2 regions of the Mesorhizobium sp. B4-1-4 genome follow, and region 1 is predicted to be linked to the other one. Evidence: predicted binding sites of a transcription regulator. Region 1 holds the regulator's gene; the other holds the start of a gene.

Region 1 (7,623 bases):
AGGCTCGAAATCACGTGCAGCCCCACCCAGATCAGCAACAGGGCGCCGATCATGCCGAGCATGCGGGTGTCGATCTCGGTTGCCTTCAGGAAGCGGGCGACCGCGCCGAGTTCCGAGGCGCGTGCGGTATCGACCTGCGGCGGGTTGGACGTCGTGTCGGTCATGATTTCCTCCCACTGGCCGCCGTCTGGCGCGGACGCCGGAGCCCAGCCTAGAAGCTATCCGCCTGATGCGGAAACACAAATCTTTTTGAGAAAACGCCGCGGCTTTGAGGCAATTCCAGGAAAGTGCGTGGCGGTTTCCGTCCGGAATTGCGGGAAACAATGGGCTGGAACGGTTCAGCGATTCAAGAAACACTGAAACGTTCCAGGGCCGCGGCGTCTATATCTGAGAGAAACAGGCCAGCTTAGTTGCAGGCCGCGACGGTGCCGGCGGCGACGCCCGCGCAGACTTCGTCCTTCTTGATCCAGCCGGCATCGATGACGACGTTGAGATTGTCCTTGGTGATGGCGACCGGGGTCAGGAACAGCGACTTGACGGTGTTGCCGCCAGGCGTCGTGAAGTCCTTCACGCCGGCGATGTCGGTCATCTTCTTGCCGTCGGCCAGCTGCGAGGCGATCTCGGCGGCATTCCTACCGAGCTCGCGCGCGTCCTTCCACACCGACACGGTCTGAGTGCCGAGCGCGATGCGGTTCAGCGCGGCATGGTCGCCGTCCTGGCCCGACACCGGCACGGTGCCGGCAAGGCCTTGCGCGGTCAGCGCCGCGACGACACCGCCGGCGGTGCCGTCATTGGCGGCGACCACGGCGTCGACCTTGTTGTCGTTGGCGGTCAGGAACTGCTCCATGTTCTTCTGGGCGTTGGCTGGCAGCCAGCCGTCTGTATAGGCCTCGCCGACATTCTTGATCTTGCCGCTGTCGATGGCCGGCTTGAGCACTTCCATCGAGCCCGAGAACAGGAAGTCGGCATTCGGATCGGCGCCCGAGCCCTTGATGAAGACATAGTTGCCTTCCGGCTTGACCTTGAACACCGCGCGGGCCTGCATGCGGCCGACTTCCTTGTTGTCGAAGGTCAGGTAGAAGACGTCCTTGTTCTCGATCAGGCGGTCATAGCCAACGACCGGAATGCCTTCGTCCAGCGCCTTCTGGACGGCCGGGCCGATGGCCGAGGCATCCTGCGCCAGGATGATCAGCGAATTGGCGCCCTGCGAGATCAGACTCTCGACATCGGTGAGCTGCTTGCCCGGATTGGACTGCGCGTCGGCGGAGATGTACTTGTCGCCTGCGGCCTCGATTGCCTTCTTCATGGCGGCCTCGTCGGTCTTCCAGCGCTCTTCCTGGAAGTTGGACCAAGAAACGCCGATGACCTTGCCCTTCGCCTGCGCGACCGACGCGAGCGTCAGTGACATGGCGACACCCGCCAGGATGGCGACTGCGAATCTCTTCATGATATCCTCCCTGCGCCGCGTATGGCGCGACCAAACTGACCCGAAGGCCGGCACAAAGGCTCTATTTTTTCGAGCCTCAAAAAAAATAGTGATGCATCGCCGGAAGGCTGTCAACAATGATTCTGATGGATTTTGAGGGCCGAGAACTTTTTTCGAGCCCCGCAATAAATAAATGACATCGCCGGCCGCTTCTGCCAGTATTTGATCTGTTGCCGCAGTGTTCGAGGGGCACGACGAGCCGCGGCGACCGGGAGGATATTGGAAAGGCATGTCGGTCGGAATCCGCCACGACGATCTGCGCCGGCGCAACCGCGCAATGGTGATTGCGGCCGTGCGCCGGGCCGGCCAGCCCTCGCGCACCGAAATCGCCGCGACCACCGGCCTCAGCCACTCCACCATATCGGCGATTTCCTCCGATCTGATCGGCGAAGGTATCCTGGCCGAAGGCAAGCCGAGCGAGGCCGGCGCGCTCAAACGCGGCAGGCCGCAGGTCGGGCTTGGCCTCAATCCGGAAGCCGCAACGGTGATGACCGTGGTGCTGTCGCTGAATTTCCTGTCCGTCGCCGTCATCGACTATGCCGGCCAGGTCATATCAGAGGAACAGCGCCGGCTGGACACGCTGACCATGTCGCGCGATGCACTGATCGGCGAATGCGTCGCCATCGTGCGGCGGCGCCTGGAGGATCCCGACCTCGACGTGCGCAGCGTCGCCCGCATCGCGCTGGCGATCCAGGGCATCACCGACACCGATGCCCGGGCAATGCTGTGGTCGCCCATCACGCCGCAGACCGACATCGCCTTCGCCGACATACTCGAAGCCGAGTTCGGCATCCCCGCCACCGTGGAGAATGACTGCAACATGATGGCGGTGGCGCTGCGCTGGCGCGATCCGGAGCGTTACCGCGACGACTTCATCGCCATTCTCCTTTCGCACGGTATCGGCATGGGCCTGGTGCTGAAGGGCGAGCTCTTCACCGGCACCCATTCCTCGGGCGGCGAATTCGGCCACATGATCCATCGGCCAGGCGGCGCGCTCTGCCGCTGCGGGCGGCGCGGCTGCGTCGAAGCCTATGCCGGCAATTACGCCATCTGGCGCAACGCCAGGCAGCTCAGCGAGGACACCGAGCCGGTCGCCGATGTCAGCGACGCGCAGATGCGGGCGCTGGCGGCGACGGCGCGGCAAACGGACGGGCCCGAGCGCGAGGCCTACCGCAGGGCCGGCGAGGCGCTGGGCTACGGCCTCGGCAGCCTGTTCGCGCTGATCGATCCCGCCCCCGTCGCCATGGTCGGCGTCAGCGCCGCCGCCTTCGACCTGATCGAGCCGGCATTGCGCGAGGCCATCGCCCAGACCGCCGGCGGCCAGCACTCGAAATCGATTTCCTTCGACACCGAGCCCAACGAGTTGCCGCTGATCCGCGAGGGCTGCGCCATGCGGGCGCTGACCTTCGTCGACCAGGAGATTTTCGCGCCGGGCATGCAGGCGAAAGCCGGCTCCGGGAAGAACGTGGCCTGAATAAAGTCGCGCTCAATCCTCGCGGATTGCATACCCCGCACCACGAATGGTGCGGATGACGTCGGGCATGCGGCCGTTATTGACCGCCTTGCGCAACCGGCCGACATGCACGTCCACCGTGCGCTCGTCGATATAGATCGTCTCCCCCCAGACATTGTCGAGCAGCTGGCTGCGCGAGAACACCCGGCCGGGATGACGCATCATGAATTCGAGCAGGCGGAATTCGGTCGGCCCGAGCCGGATCTCGCTCTTCTTGCGGTAGACGCGATGTGATTCGCGGTCGAGCACGATGTCGCCCACCTTGAGCACGCTGGACAGCACTTCCGGCTTGGCGCGGCGCAGCAGCGCCTTGACCCTGGCCATGAATTCCGGTGTCGAGAACGGCTTGACCAGATAATCGTCGGCGCCGGTCGAAAGGCCGCGCACGCGGTCGCTTTCCTCGCCGCGCGCCGTCAGCATGATGATCGGCAGCCGCTCGGTCTCGGGCCGCATCCTTAGCCGGCGACAGAGTTCGATGCCGGACACAGCCGGCACCATCCAGTCGAGCACCAGGAGGTCGGGGACGTTCTCCTGCAGGCGAATCTCCGCCTCGTCGCCGCGCGGGACCACCTCGACCTGGTAGCCTTCCGATTCCAGATTGTAGCGGAGGAGCACGCCGAGTGGCTCCTCATCCTCCACCACCATGATGCGTGGCGCGATCATCGACTGGTCACCTCTAAGGCAATTCCAGGAAAAGTGTGAAGCGGTTTTCCGTCCGGAATTGCATGGAAACAAGAGAGAGAGCGGTTTTCCGTAAAACGGTGAACCGCTCTGACGATCAAGCCGCCGGCGCCGACATCGCCGTTTCGTCCTGCTTCGGACGATTCGCGGGCAACTGCGTACCGGTCAGCACATAGTAGGCATTCTCGGCGATGTTGGTCACATGGTCGCCGATGCGCTCGAGATTCTTGGCGCAGAACAACAGATGCGTGCAAGCCGTGATGTTGCGCGGATCCTCCATCATGTAGGTGAGAAGTTCGCGGAACACGGAGGTGTATTTGACGTCGATACGTTCGTCATCGGCGCGCAGCTTGGCGAGGGCTTCGGCATCGTGCGCCGCATACTCCTCGATCACGCCCTGCACCTGGATCAGCACCAGCTGCGCCATGGCGTCGATGGAATGCGACAGGTCGCGCGGCGTGGTGGACAGGCCGACCGTACCGACGCGCTTGGCGATGTTCTTGGCAAGGTCGCCAATGCGTTCGAGGTCGCCGGCCATGCGGATCGACCCGACGACATGCCGCAGATCGTCGGCCATCGGCTGGCGCTTGGCGATCAGCGTGATGGCGCGGTCGTCGAGTTCGCGCTGGCGCGCGTCCATGATGACGTCGTCGGAGACAACGCGCTGTGCCAGCGCGTTGTCGGAGTTCAGCAGCGCCTTGGTGGCGCCGCCGACCATCGAGCTGGCGAGATCGCCCATGTCGCTGATCAGCCTGCTGATCTGTCCGAGATCCTCGTCGAAAGAAGCGACTGTGTGTTCGGCCATGATCCTGGTCCTCGTATGCGTGAGATCAGCCGAAGCGGCCGGTGATATAGTCCTGCGTGCGCTTCTCGCGGGGCGATGTGAAGATCTTCTCCGTACGATCGAACTCGACCAGCTCGCCCAGATACATGAAAGCCGTCTGGCGCGACACGCGCGCCGCCTGCTGCATGTTGTGGGTGACGATGACGATCGTGTAGTCGGCTTGCAGCTCGTCGATCAATTCCTCGATCTTGGCGGTCGACAGCGGGTCGAGCGCCGATGCCGGCTCGTCGAGCAGGATGACCTCCGGCTTCACCGCCACGGTGCGGGCGATGCAAAGACGCTGCTGCTGGCCGCCCGAAAGGCTGAGGCCGCTGGCGTTGAGCTTGTCCTTGACCTCGGTCCACAGAGCCGCGCGCTTCAGCGCCTGCTCGACACGGCCGTCCATCTCGGCCTTGCTGATCTTCTCATAGAGCCTGACGCCGAACGCGATGTTTTCATAGATCGACATCGGAAACGGCGTCGGCTTCTGGAACACCATGCCGATCTTGGTGCGCAGCAGGTTGAGGTCCTGCGAGCGGTCGAGAATGTTCCGGCCGTCAAGCAGCACCTGACCCTCGGCGCTCTGCCTCGGGTAGAGCTCGTAGATGCGGTTGAAGACGCGCAGCAGCGTCGACTTCCCGCAGCCCGAAGGGCCGATGAAGGCGGTGACACTGCGCTCGGGCAGCGACAGGCTGATGTCCTTCAGCGCCTTCGACTGGCCATAGTAGAAATTGAGGTTCTTGACCTCGATCTTGGCCTTTTCCACGGCAGCCTCGGCCACGTTCAAATCGGTGGACAACATCGGTTTCATCTGTCCTCTCTGCGTCCGGTAAGGCTGCGGGCGAAGATGCTCAGCCCGAGAACCGTTAGGGTGATTATAAGTGCGCCGGTCCACGCCAGCTGCTGCCATTCCTCGTAAGGGCTGAGAGCGAACTGGAAAATGGTGACAGGCAGGCTGGCCATCGGCGCGTTGAGATTGCTTGACCAGAACTGGTTGTTGAGCGCGGTGAAGAGCAGCGGCGCCGTCTCGCCGGAGATGCGGGCGATGGCCAGCAATATGCCGGTGACGATGCCGGAGAGTGCCGCACGATAGGCGACAGAGCGGATGACCACCCAGCGCGGTGCGCCGATCGCGGTGCCTGCCTCGCGCAAGGCGTTCGGCACCAGGTTGAGCATGTCCTCTGTGGTGCGCACCACGACCGGGATGACCAGGATGGCCAGCGCGACGGCGCCGGCGATGGCGGAGAAGTGCCCCATCGGCCGCACCAGCAATTCATAGACGAACAGGCCGATAACGATCGACGGCGCCGACAGCAGGATGTCGTTGATGAAACGCACCACCGTGGTCAGCTTCGAGAAGCGTCCGTATTCGGCCATGTAAGTACCGGCCAGCACACCGATCGGCGTGCCGACGATGACGCCGATGACGGTCATCACGACGCTGCCATAGATGGCGTTGAGCAGGCCGCCGGCATCGCCGGGCGGTGGCGTCATCTCGGTGAAGACCGCCAGCGAAACGCCGGACAGGCCCTTGTAGACCAGGGCGCCGAGGATCAGCGCCAGCCAGGCAAGGCCGATGCCGGCGGCGACGACGCAGAGCGCCATCATCACGCCGTTCCTTCTCTTGCGTCTGTTGTGGAGTGCCAGGGACGTCGACATTGGTCAGGCTCCCGTGCGGGCGTCGATGCGCATCAGCATATAGCGTGCGATGGCAAGGATAATGAAGGTGATGACGAAGAGGATCAGGCCGAGCGCCACCAGTGAAGAGGTGTAGAGTTGGCCGTCGGCTTCGGTGAATTCGTTGGCGATCGTCGCGGAGATCGTCGTCGCCGGCGCGAACAGCGAGGCGCTGATACGATGCGCGTTGCCGATGACGAAGGTCACCGCCATGGTTTCGCCGAGCGCGCGGCCGAGGCCGAGCATAACGCCGCCCATAATGCCGACACGGGTGTAGGGAATGACCACGCGCCGCGTGACTTCCCAGGTTGTGCAGCCGATGCCGTAGGCCGATTCCTTCAGCACCGCCGGCACTGTGTCGAACACGTCCTTGGTGATCGAGGTGATGAACGGCAGCACCATGATGGCCAGGATCAGCGACGACGTCAGTAGGCCGATGCCATAGGGCGGGCCGGCGAACAGGCTGGAGAGCCCGGGCACGTTGTGAAAGATGTCGATGATGAAAGGCTGTATCGTCGTCTGCAGGAACGGTGCGAACACGAACAGGCCCCAGATGCCGTAGATGATCGAAGGGATGCCGGCCAGAAGCTCGACGGCGATGCCGATCGGGCGCCGCAGCGGCCGCGGGCAAAGTTCGGTAAGAAAGACGGCGATGCCGATGCCGATGGGAACGGCGATCAGAATTGCGATGGCTGACGTGACGATGGTGCCGTAGATCGGCGACAGGGCGCCGAAATTCTCGGTGACCGGGTTCCATGCCTCGGTCGTCAGGAAGGAAAAGCCGAACTTAGACAGGGCTTCCCATGAGCCGGCAAACAACGAGATGGCGACGCCGCTGAGGATGAGCAGGACGAGGACGGCAGAAGAGCGTGTAGCCTCCCGAAACACCATGTCCGTGAAGGCGAAGCGCCGCACTGTCGCATCCCTGGACCGCATGACGCTCGATAACGGCGTAGCTTCTGAAACGGTGGTCATCTAGCCCCTCGTATTCGAAAGAAATGGGAGGACGCCAAAGGCGTCCTCCCTTCGACAAAGAGAGTTACTTGGCGGCGTAGAGCGACTTGCCGTCGCTGCCGACGATGTCCTTGCTCCACATTTCCTCGACGCTCTTGACGACCTTGTCCGGCATCGGAACGTAGTCCAGTTCACCCGCCATCTTGTCGCCCTTCGCATAGGACCAGGCAAAGAACTTGAGCGCTTCGCTGGTCGCCGCGGCGTCATCGGGCTTCTTGTACAGCAGGATCCAGGTCGCGGACGTCATCGGCCAGGACTCGGCGCCCGGCTGGTTGGCGAGAATGACGCCATAACCCGGCTGTGAGTTCCAGTCGGCATTGGCCGCCGCGGCCGAGAACGCCTTCGCGGTCGGCTCGATCTTCTTGCCGTCCTTGTTGATCATGTCGGTGTAAGTCAGCTTGTTCTGCTTGGCATATGCGTATTCGACAT
Region 2 (7,623 bases), 1.8 Mb from region 1:
GCATCAGCCGCTTGGCGACATCCTTGTCCATGGCGGCGGCCGAGGCGAGGATGCCGCAGCCGACATAGGCGACATCGGCAATTTCGGCGTAGCCCTGCACCGAGCCATCCTCGCCGAACGGACCGTGCAGCACAGGAAAGACAACTTCGACCGGCGGCAGTTCAGGCTGCGCTCCATCCTGCGGCGCGGCCACCAGCCTGCCCTTGCCGCCGGGCAGCAGCGCGACCTCGAGGCCATCCTCCGACAGCGGAGCCCCTGCCCCGTCGCCGATGGCATCGGACGACGGTTGCAGCAGCCATTTGCCCTCCCTGGAAATGCCGATCGGGACCACTTCGTAGCGCGTCCGGTCGATCGCCTTCAGCACATTGGCCGCCGACAGGCGCGAGACGTCATGCTCGGCCGAGCGTCCGCCATAGAGGATGGCAACCCTGATCTTGTCCTTCATGGAAATCCCTCGAACTCAAATGGCGACGGCAATGCCGCGATTGGCAAAGAAGCGGTCGAAATCGGATGGCGCCAACACTGCGTTTGCCTGTGTGGCGCTGGTATGGCCGGACGGGTTGTGGAAGCGAAAACCCTGATCGGATGCCGAAGTGACCAGCACCAGGTGACCGCCCTTCGATCGCGGCTCGCGCTCGGGCCAGCGGATCGAGCTGCTGACCGAGGCGATGAAGAAGCGCGAGCGGGTAAGGATCGCCGGAATGTCCGCTGTCGCGACACCGGTCATCGCCTCGGCGTCCAGGCCGAACTCCGCCTTCACGAAAGTGACGAAGGGCGCGTAGATCAGCCCCTTGATCGATCCCTCGCTGACGACATAGCCGCCATATCCAGTGCATTGCCTGGCGAGTTCGACCGTCGGCACGATCTCGCCGCGCGTCGCCAGGATCATCTTGAGACACGCCATGCCGCAGATGTTGGCGGCCCAGAGAGCGTATTCGTCGAACGTTTCAGCACCCGAACCCCGCCACAACGGATCCCGCCGCAGCGCGATGTCGGCCCCTTCGGCGAGCACGGCCAGTGTCATGTCGGGCGTCTCCCATTGGCTGAAAAACGGTACGGCTTCAGGCAATGGTTTCATGCGGCTCCTCGGGTGCGGCCCAATCCAATCTCGTATACGAGATACGAAGAAAAAAGGCGGCAGCATCAAGGGCACGCACAACGGCCCTGGACCTCTGGCGCGGCGGGATTACCCCTTCAGCAGGGCCGCCAACCTTGGGATGCCCTCGGTCACCGCGCGGCGGTCGGCCAGCGTGAAGGACAGCCGCAGCGTGTTGCGTCCGCTGCCGTCGGCATAAAAGGCATTGCCGGGCACGAAGGCGACGCGCGCCTCCTTCACCGACCGTGCCAGCAGCTCGGTGGCGTCGGTCCCTTCCGGCAACGTCACCCAGACGAACATGCCGCCTTCCGGGCGGCTCCAGGTCACGCCGTCGGGCATGTTGGCCTCGAGCGCGGCAAGCAGGCCGTCGCGGCGCTCGCGATAGGCGCCGATCAGCTTTTCCACCTGGTCGTCGAACACCGATTCGGCAACGCGGTGCATGACCAGCTGATTGATCGACGGGCTGTGCAGGTCGGAAGCCTGCTTCATTAGCACCAGCTTCTCCACCACATGGCGCGGCGCGCACACCCAGCCGACGCGCATGCCCGGCGACAGGATCTTCGAGAACGAGCCGCAATAGAGCGTGCGCGCCTTGTCGATGCCGCCGGACCTGATGCAGTCGAGCGCCAGGATCGGCGGCACGCCCTCCCCGTCATAGCGCAACGCGCGGTAGGCGGCATCCTCGATGACGGCGATGTCGAGTTCGCCTGCGAGGTCGAGCACGGCCTCGCGCTGCTTCCGGTCCAGCGTGTTGCCGGTCGGGTTGGCGAAGTCGGGCACCAGATAGGCGAACTTGACCTTGCCGCCATTCGCAGCCGCCGCCGCGCGGTAGGCATCAGGCGTCATGTTGCCGCCTTCCGGCCGCAGCCGGTCATAGCGCGGCTCGTAGGCGTTGAAGGCCTGCAGCGCGCCGAGATAGGTCGGCCATGTCACCAGCGCGGTGTCGCCGGGCGACAGGAACAGCTTGCCGAGATAATCCAGCGCCTGCTGCGAGCCGGAGGTGATGAAGATGTTGGCTTCGTCGCAGGCGACGCCAAGCTTGCCCATCTGCCCGGCGAGCCAGCGCCGCAGCGGCAGATAGCCTTCCGAGACCTGGTACTGCAGCGCCGCCCCCGCCTCCGCGCCGCCGAGCACTTCGGCATAGGCATCGCGGATGGCATCGGCCGGAAACAGTGACGGATCGGGGATGCCGCCGGCGAAGGAGATGATATCAGGCTGGTCGAGCAGCTTCAGCAGTTCGCGGATTTCGGAAGCCTTCATGCGCGAGGAGCGCGAAGCCAACAGGTTCAAAAGGGTCAAGACACGCCTCCCCGGATGTTTCGAATATAGGTCAACTTAGCTGACCTATATCCCTCTTGCCGGCAAATTGAATAGAGCCTGAAAGAATTCCCGCATACGCCAGCCGCTGACGACCCGGGACGGACGACGCGCGAGAAGCCGGGCAGCGCCCAGCGGATCGTCGGCGAGCTTGGCGACAATGGCTGGCAGGTCGGAGGCTTGCGCCTTGCGGAACTGGATGTCGGTCATGGTGGATGAGATACGGCCAGGGGGCGGCAACGGCAAGCGGAAGAGGTTGGAGATCAAGGGTAAAGGCTTGCGCTGCCCCTCATCCGCCTGCCGGCACCTTCTCCCCGTATAGTGACGGGGAGAAGGACGCTCTCGCCGCTGATTTCGCCAATTATCAACGCTGCGGAAAGGACGCCGGCGTCGCGGCCGGCGCCTTTCTCCCCGTCACTATACGGGGAGAAATGTCCGGCAGGACAATGAGGGGCGGCGCGACCTTTCAGACTCAATCCGCATCATCGGCCGGCTTGGTCTTGCCGCACTGCGCCAGCACCTTGCCGATGGCCCCGCCCGAGCCCTTCAGCGGAAAGCTGTTCGCACCATACTTGTCCGCGCTCACGCTCACCTCGCCCTTCCCGCGCAACAGGTCGAGCAGCGGATCGGTCTTGGCCAGGTCCGCCACGAAATAATTGTACATGGCTTCAAGCTGCAGTGTCTTGGTCACCGTCTTGCCGTCGGCCTTGAAATCGAAGGCGCCGCTGATGCCGGGCTCCAGTTGCTGGCCGCCGGCGCCCAGATCATAGCTCAGCACCGGATTATCGAAGCAGGTCAGCATCAGGCGCGCATCGGCTTTCGGCCCGCCGCAGACCGAGGCGGTCAGCACGCTGCCGCCCTCGTCTTCCTCCATCTTCGCGTTCCAGCCGCTGCACGATGCGGCAGCAGCCGGTTGCGCGGCCTGCAATACGGTCATGGCACAAACGAAGAAGTATCCCGCTTTCATGACTTCCCTCGCACATTGCAGCACCCGCCGGCAGCATATAGGAAAAGCAGTCCGGCGACATTGCCCTGTTCGGCAAAACATCCGGTCCCGATTTGGAGAGAGTGGTGCCGAGAAACCATGTTCATCTGCGTCTTTTGCCGGTCGCGCTGATGGCCTGGCCCCTGGCAGCCGCCGCGGCCGGCTGGAAGCCGGTCGAGACGGTGGAGACCTATGCCATATCGGGCCAGTCGGGGCTGGAGCTCTACCGGTCGATCGGCGAGAACGGGCCGAATGTTGGCATTGCCCGCGCCATCGCACACACCAATTTCAAGCTGACCTGGACCAGGGACTATCAGGCGCGTGGCGGGGCCTGCGTGCTGGTGTCGGCCAAGCCGAAGCTGATCATCACCTACACCTTGCCCAGTCCCACCGCGCCGCTGCCGTCAGCCGTCCAGAAGAACTGGGAGGTTTTCCTCGCCGGCGTCAGCGCCCATGAGAAAGTGCATGGCGCGAGCATTGTCGACATGGTGCGCAAGATCGAGGCGGCGACCGTCGGCCTCACGGTCCCGGATGATCCCCAATGCAGCAAAATCCGGACTGAAATGACCAAGCGCCTGTCCGAACTCTCGCAGGCGCAGCGGCAGTCCAGCCGCGATTTCGACCGCGTCGAACTCGGTCAGGGCGGCAATCTGCAGAAGCTCATTCTTGCCTTGGTCACTGGCGGCTGAGAGGGGCCTTCGCGACGCGATGGCCCCTTTTGCCTCGGCCGCCTTTACCGGTTCAGGTCAAGTGCCGCGCTCAGATCCCCCATCGGCGGCTCGCCATTCACGGCAAGCGCCTTGTCACGGGCGACGATGCCGGAGAGCACCGGCAAGTCGTAACGCGCCGTGATGAAGCGCAGGATCGACGTCGTGTCATACTGCGTGTGGTCGACCGTGCCCATTTTCGCATAGGGCGAGATGATGAAGGCTGGGACGCGGTTGCCCGGGCCCCAGCGATCGGCCTTGGGCGGCGCGACATGATCCCAGAAGCCGCCATTCTCGTCATAGGTGATGACCACCAGCATGTGGCTCCATTGCGGGCTCTTCTCCAGATGCGAAACGAGATCGGCAAGGTGCTGGTCGCCGCTGGTGACATCGGTGTAGCCGCCATGCTCGTTGAGGTTGCCCTGCGGCTTGTAGAAGGCGACAGCCGGAAGCTTGCCCTCGTCGATCACCTTGATGAACTCGGAGCCCCCCATGCCACCATCCTTGAGGTGTTCGGTCCGCGCAGCGGTGCCGGGCGCGTAGGCCGTGAAATAGTTGAACGGCTGATGGTGGAACTGGAAATTCGGCACCGGCGTCGCGTTCTTGCCGTCGAGCGTGGCCTGCCAGGCACCGGCATACCAGGCCCAGTCGATGCCTTTCAGCGACAGGAGGTCGCCGATGGTGATGTCGTGCTGCGGCGGCAGCGTGCTCGGCTGCGCCGGGTCGGCAAGCGCCTTGTCGCCGCCTTCGACCGGCTTATTGGCACTCGGCTGATAGGGCGGCTGCATGGTGTTGACGGCGTAGAAATCGGGCGTGATGGCGCCGTCATTGACGAATTTCGGCGCCCCGCCCAATGCCGAGGCCGGCGAATTGTCGGCTACCTTCAGCGTCTTGCCGTCGGCCTCGACGGCCGCGATCTGCCCCTTCGCCGGGCTGGTGTCGGCATGCGGATAGAACGGCGCGCAGGCGCAGGCGAGTTGGAAGTGGTTGAGGAAGGAGCCGCCGAACGCGCCCTGGAAGAAATTGTCGGCCAGCACATATTTTTTCGCCACCGACCACATCGGCAGGCTGGAGCCATCATAATGGCCCATCACCAGGCCGCCGGAATCAGCCCAGGCGGCGAACTTGTCGTTCTTTCCGCCATCGATCTGCATCTGCTCCTGATAAAAGCGGTGCCAGAGGTCGCGGGTGACGACCGCCATATTCTCGTTGAAACCCTTGGGGTCGTCGATCGAGAAGACGGCATTCGCGAGATGCGCGGTCTGGGCCTCCGTCATCGCCGGCGTCACGCCCTTGCCGGTCAGCCCGCCCCAGGCCGGCGGCAGTTCCGCAAGCGGCTTGCCGTCACGGTCGAGCTGGCGCGCCTGGTCGGCCGAAACATTGGCGAGCCCGTCGGCGCCGGGGAAGCCGCCATAAAGATTATCGAAGCTGCGGTTCTCGGCATAAATGACGACGACTGTGTCGATCTTGTCGTAGCCGGGAGGGGCGGCGTGGGCAGCGCCAGCGAACGATGCCAGCGCCGTGGAGGCGAGGCAGAGAGAAAGGAAGGATCGGGTCATGGGGAAGATGCCTCGTGGCTGGGGATGGCTGGAGGAACTGTTCGACGCTAGGGCCGGCGCTTGTCAGCTTTGTGACAGGACAAGGATGACGCAAGGAGGCACGAAGAAAGCTGGCGGGACAGCGCCCCCTCTATTCTGCCGAACATCTTCCCGCATGGGGCACGGCAATCGCATATGGAAAGCCGAGGCTTTCGCCCTACGAATACCCCCACCCCTAACTTGCCGGGGCGAGCCACGGGTCTCGCCCGTCCTTCGGACCCCCACAAGGGGGAGGGAGACTTCCGTTGACGCCGATCCTGGCAAAATTGAGCATGGTTTTCGATCCCAAGGCGTAAGTAAAGGTGCGCGCGGCAGCATTCCCTCCCCCTTGTGGGGAGGGTTAGGGTGGGGGTCCCTCTTCGCAAGACTCCATACGCGATAGCCGTGCCACAAGGGAGAGGGAGACTCTGTGGGCGCTGATCTCGGCAGATTGCCGAAGCTCGGCACTAAAATAGGATCAAAGGGCGCGCGGCAGCATTCCCTCCCTTTTGTGGGGGTCCGTAGGACGGGCGAGACCCGTGGCTCGCCCCGGCAAGTTAGGATGGGGTCCTTCTGCGTAAGAATCCTTCTGCGCTCGCCCTGCCCACAAGGGGTGACAGCCGCCTCTGCCAATCACCAAAGTTTGAAGGGAGCTGCCGCTAAACCTACCGATCTCCCCCCTTGCGGCCTCTTGCGGGGGGCAGGGTAATCGCATGTGGATTCTTGCGAAGAGGGACCCCCACCCTAACCCTCCTGTTTGTGCCGGAGACAAGGTGGACAGGTGTTCGGGGACATCGTGGACACATTTTTTCATCATGATGAGACGGGTTGTTTTTGTTGTTGTTTGGGGTGTGGACCCTGTGGGCAAGGCTTAGCGTTGTCCACAAGTCCACAGGCCTCCCTGTCGGTGGAGCGCAGGTCAAGGGTGGCAATCCGATGCGAGCAGTAGTGCACGCTGAAGAGGCCATCCTGGTCAGTGGAGCGAAGTGCCACCAGCTCGCCGCGGAAGGCCTTGCCGATCCGCCAAGGTCGGTTCCTGAAGCTGATGAAGCCATCGCTGTCGACCTTGCGGACCTTGTCACCTGGTCCGTATTCGATCGCGGGCAACACCTCAGGGAAGCAGCGTGGGCTCGGCCGGTACCGCTCGGCCGGCGTCGCCATGTCGAGTGCCTCGTGCGGCCGTTCGTGGTTATAACGCGGACGCCATTGGTCGAAGGCCCGCTGACAATCGGCGAGATCGCCGAAGCTTCGCCCGCTGATCACTTCGGCTTTCAGCGTGCGATGGAAGCGCTCTTCCTTGCCTTGCGTCTGGGGGTGGCGCGGTCGACCGTGCAGGACGCGGATGCCAAGCCGCAACAACCAAACGCTGAACACGGTGTAGGGCTCGCCGCCGGGATCGCTCCACGGCGGGCCGCCATCCATCAGCATCGCCAGCGGCAAACCATAGTGGCGAAAGGCAATCTCCAGCTCCCCGCGCACCGTTCGGCCCTGCTCATTGCCGCAGGCAGAAAGCACCAGGTTGAAGCGCGAATGGTCGTCGAGCGTGGTGAGCGGATGGCAGCGGCCGCTATGGATGGCAAAGTGACCCTTGAAGTCCATTTGCCACAGCTCGTTGGGGGTCTCCCGCTCGAAGCGCTGCCATGGTCCCGGATGTTGCGCCGCTCCAGCCTCCGTCAGCCGCTCGTGACGGCGCAGGATCGCGGTGATCGTGCTTGCCGCCGGGATTTCGAGCTCACTATCCTTCTCCAGCGCCCCCTTGATCTTGCGGCCGCCCCAGACGTTGTTGCTCTTGTCGCGTACCTCCAACACCTTCGCCTCAACCTGCCAAGCGGTGCGCTGCGGACTCGAGTGCGGGCGGCGCGATCGCTCGGTCAGCCCGGCCAGCCCTTCCGCCTGATACCGCTCGATCCATTTGTAGCCGGTCGTCGGACTGATCCCGAA

Evidence for each region. Region 1 encodes PhoB, which activates phosphate uptake and scavenging genes when phosphate is short. Its sites were predicted from a motif close to TGTCATNNANCTGTCAT; they were not measured.
Region 2: the regulator PhoB is predicted to act here: its motif matches at 5,725-5,741, upstream of FJW03_RS12910 (acid phosphatase).

Annotation. Positions count from the first base shown of each region.
Region 1 is NZ_CP083950.1:4,405,606-4,413,228, forward strand. Features, by position in the region: gene FJW03_RS21130 (sugar ABC transporter permease) at 1-164, opposite strand, end outside; gene xylF (D-xylose ABC transporter substrate-binding protein) at 407-1,447, opposite strand; gene FJW03_RS21140 (ROK family protein) at 1,716-2,960, shown strand; gene phoB (phosphate regulon transcriptional regulator PhoB) at 2,973-3,662, opposite strand; gene phoU (phosphate signaling complex protein PhoU) at 3,778-4,485, opposite strand; gene pstB (phosphate ABC transporter ATP-binding protein PstB) at 4,511-5,314, opposite strand; gene pstA (phosphate ABC transporter permease PstA) at 5,311-6,162, opposite strand; gene pstC (phosphate ABC transporter permease subunit PstC) at 6,166-7,155, opposite strand; gene pstS (phosphate ABC transporter substrate-binding protein PstS) at 7,220-7,623, opposite strand, start outside.
Region 2 is NZ_CP083950.1:2,652,092-2,659,714, forward strand. Features, by position in the region: gene FJW03_RS12880 (D-alanine--D-alanine ligase family protein) at 1-445, opposite strand, end outside; gene FJW03_RS12885 (C39 family peptidase) at 461-1,078, opposite strand; gene FJW03_RS12890 (PLP-dependent aminotransferase family protein) at 1,187-2,356, opposite strand; gene FJW03_RS12895 (hypothetical protein) at 2,441-2,623, opposite strand; gene FJW03_RS12900 (hypothetical protein) at 2,886-3,380, opposite strand; gene FJW03_RS12905 (DUF922 domain-containing Zn-dependent protease) at 3,530-4,087, shown strand; gene FJW03_RS12910 (acid phosphatase) at 4,132-5,664, opposite strand; gene FJW03_RS12915 (IS481 family transposase) at 6,496-7,623, opposite strand, start outside.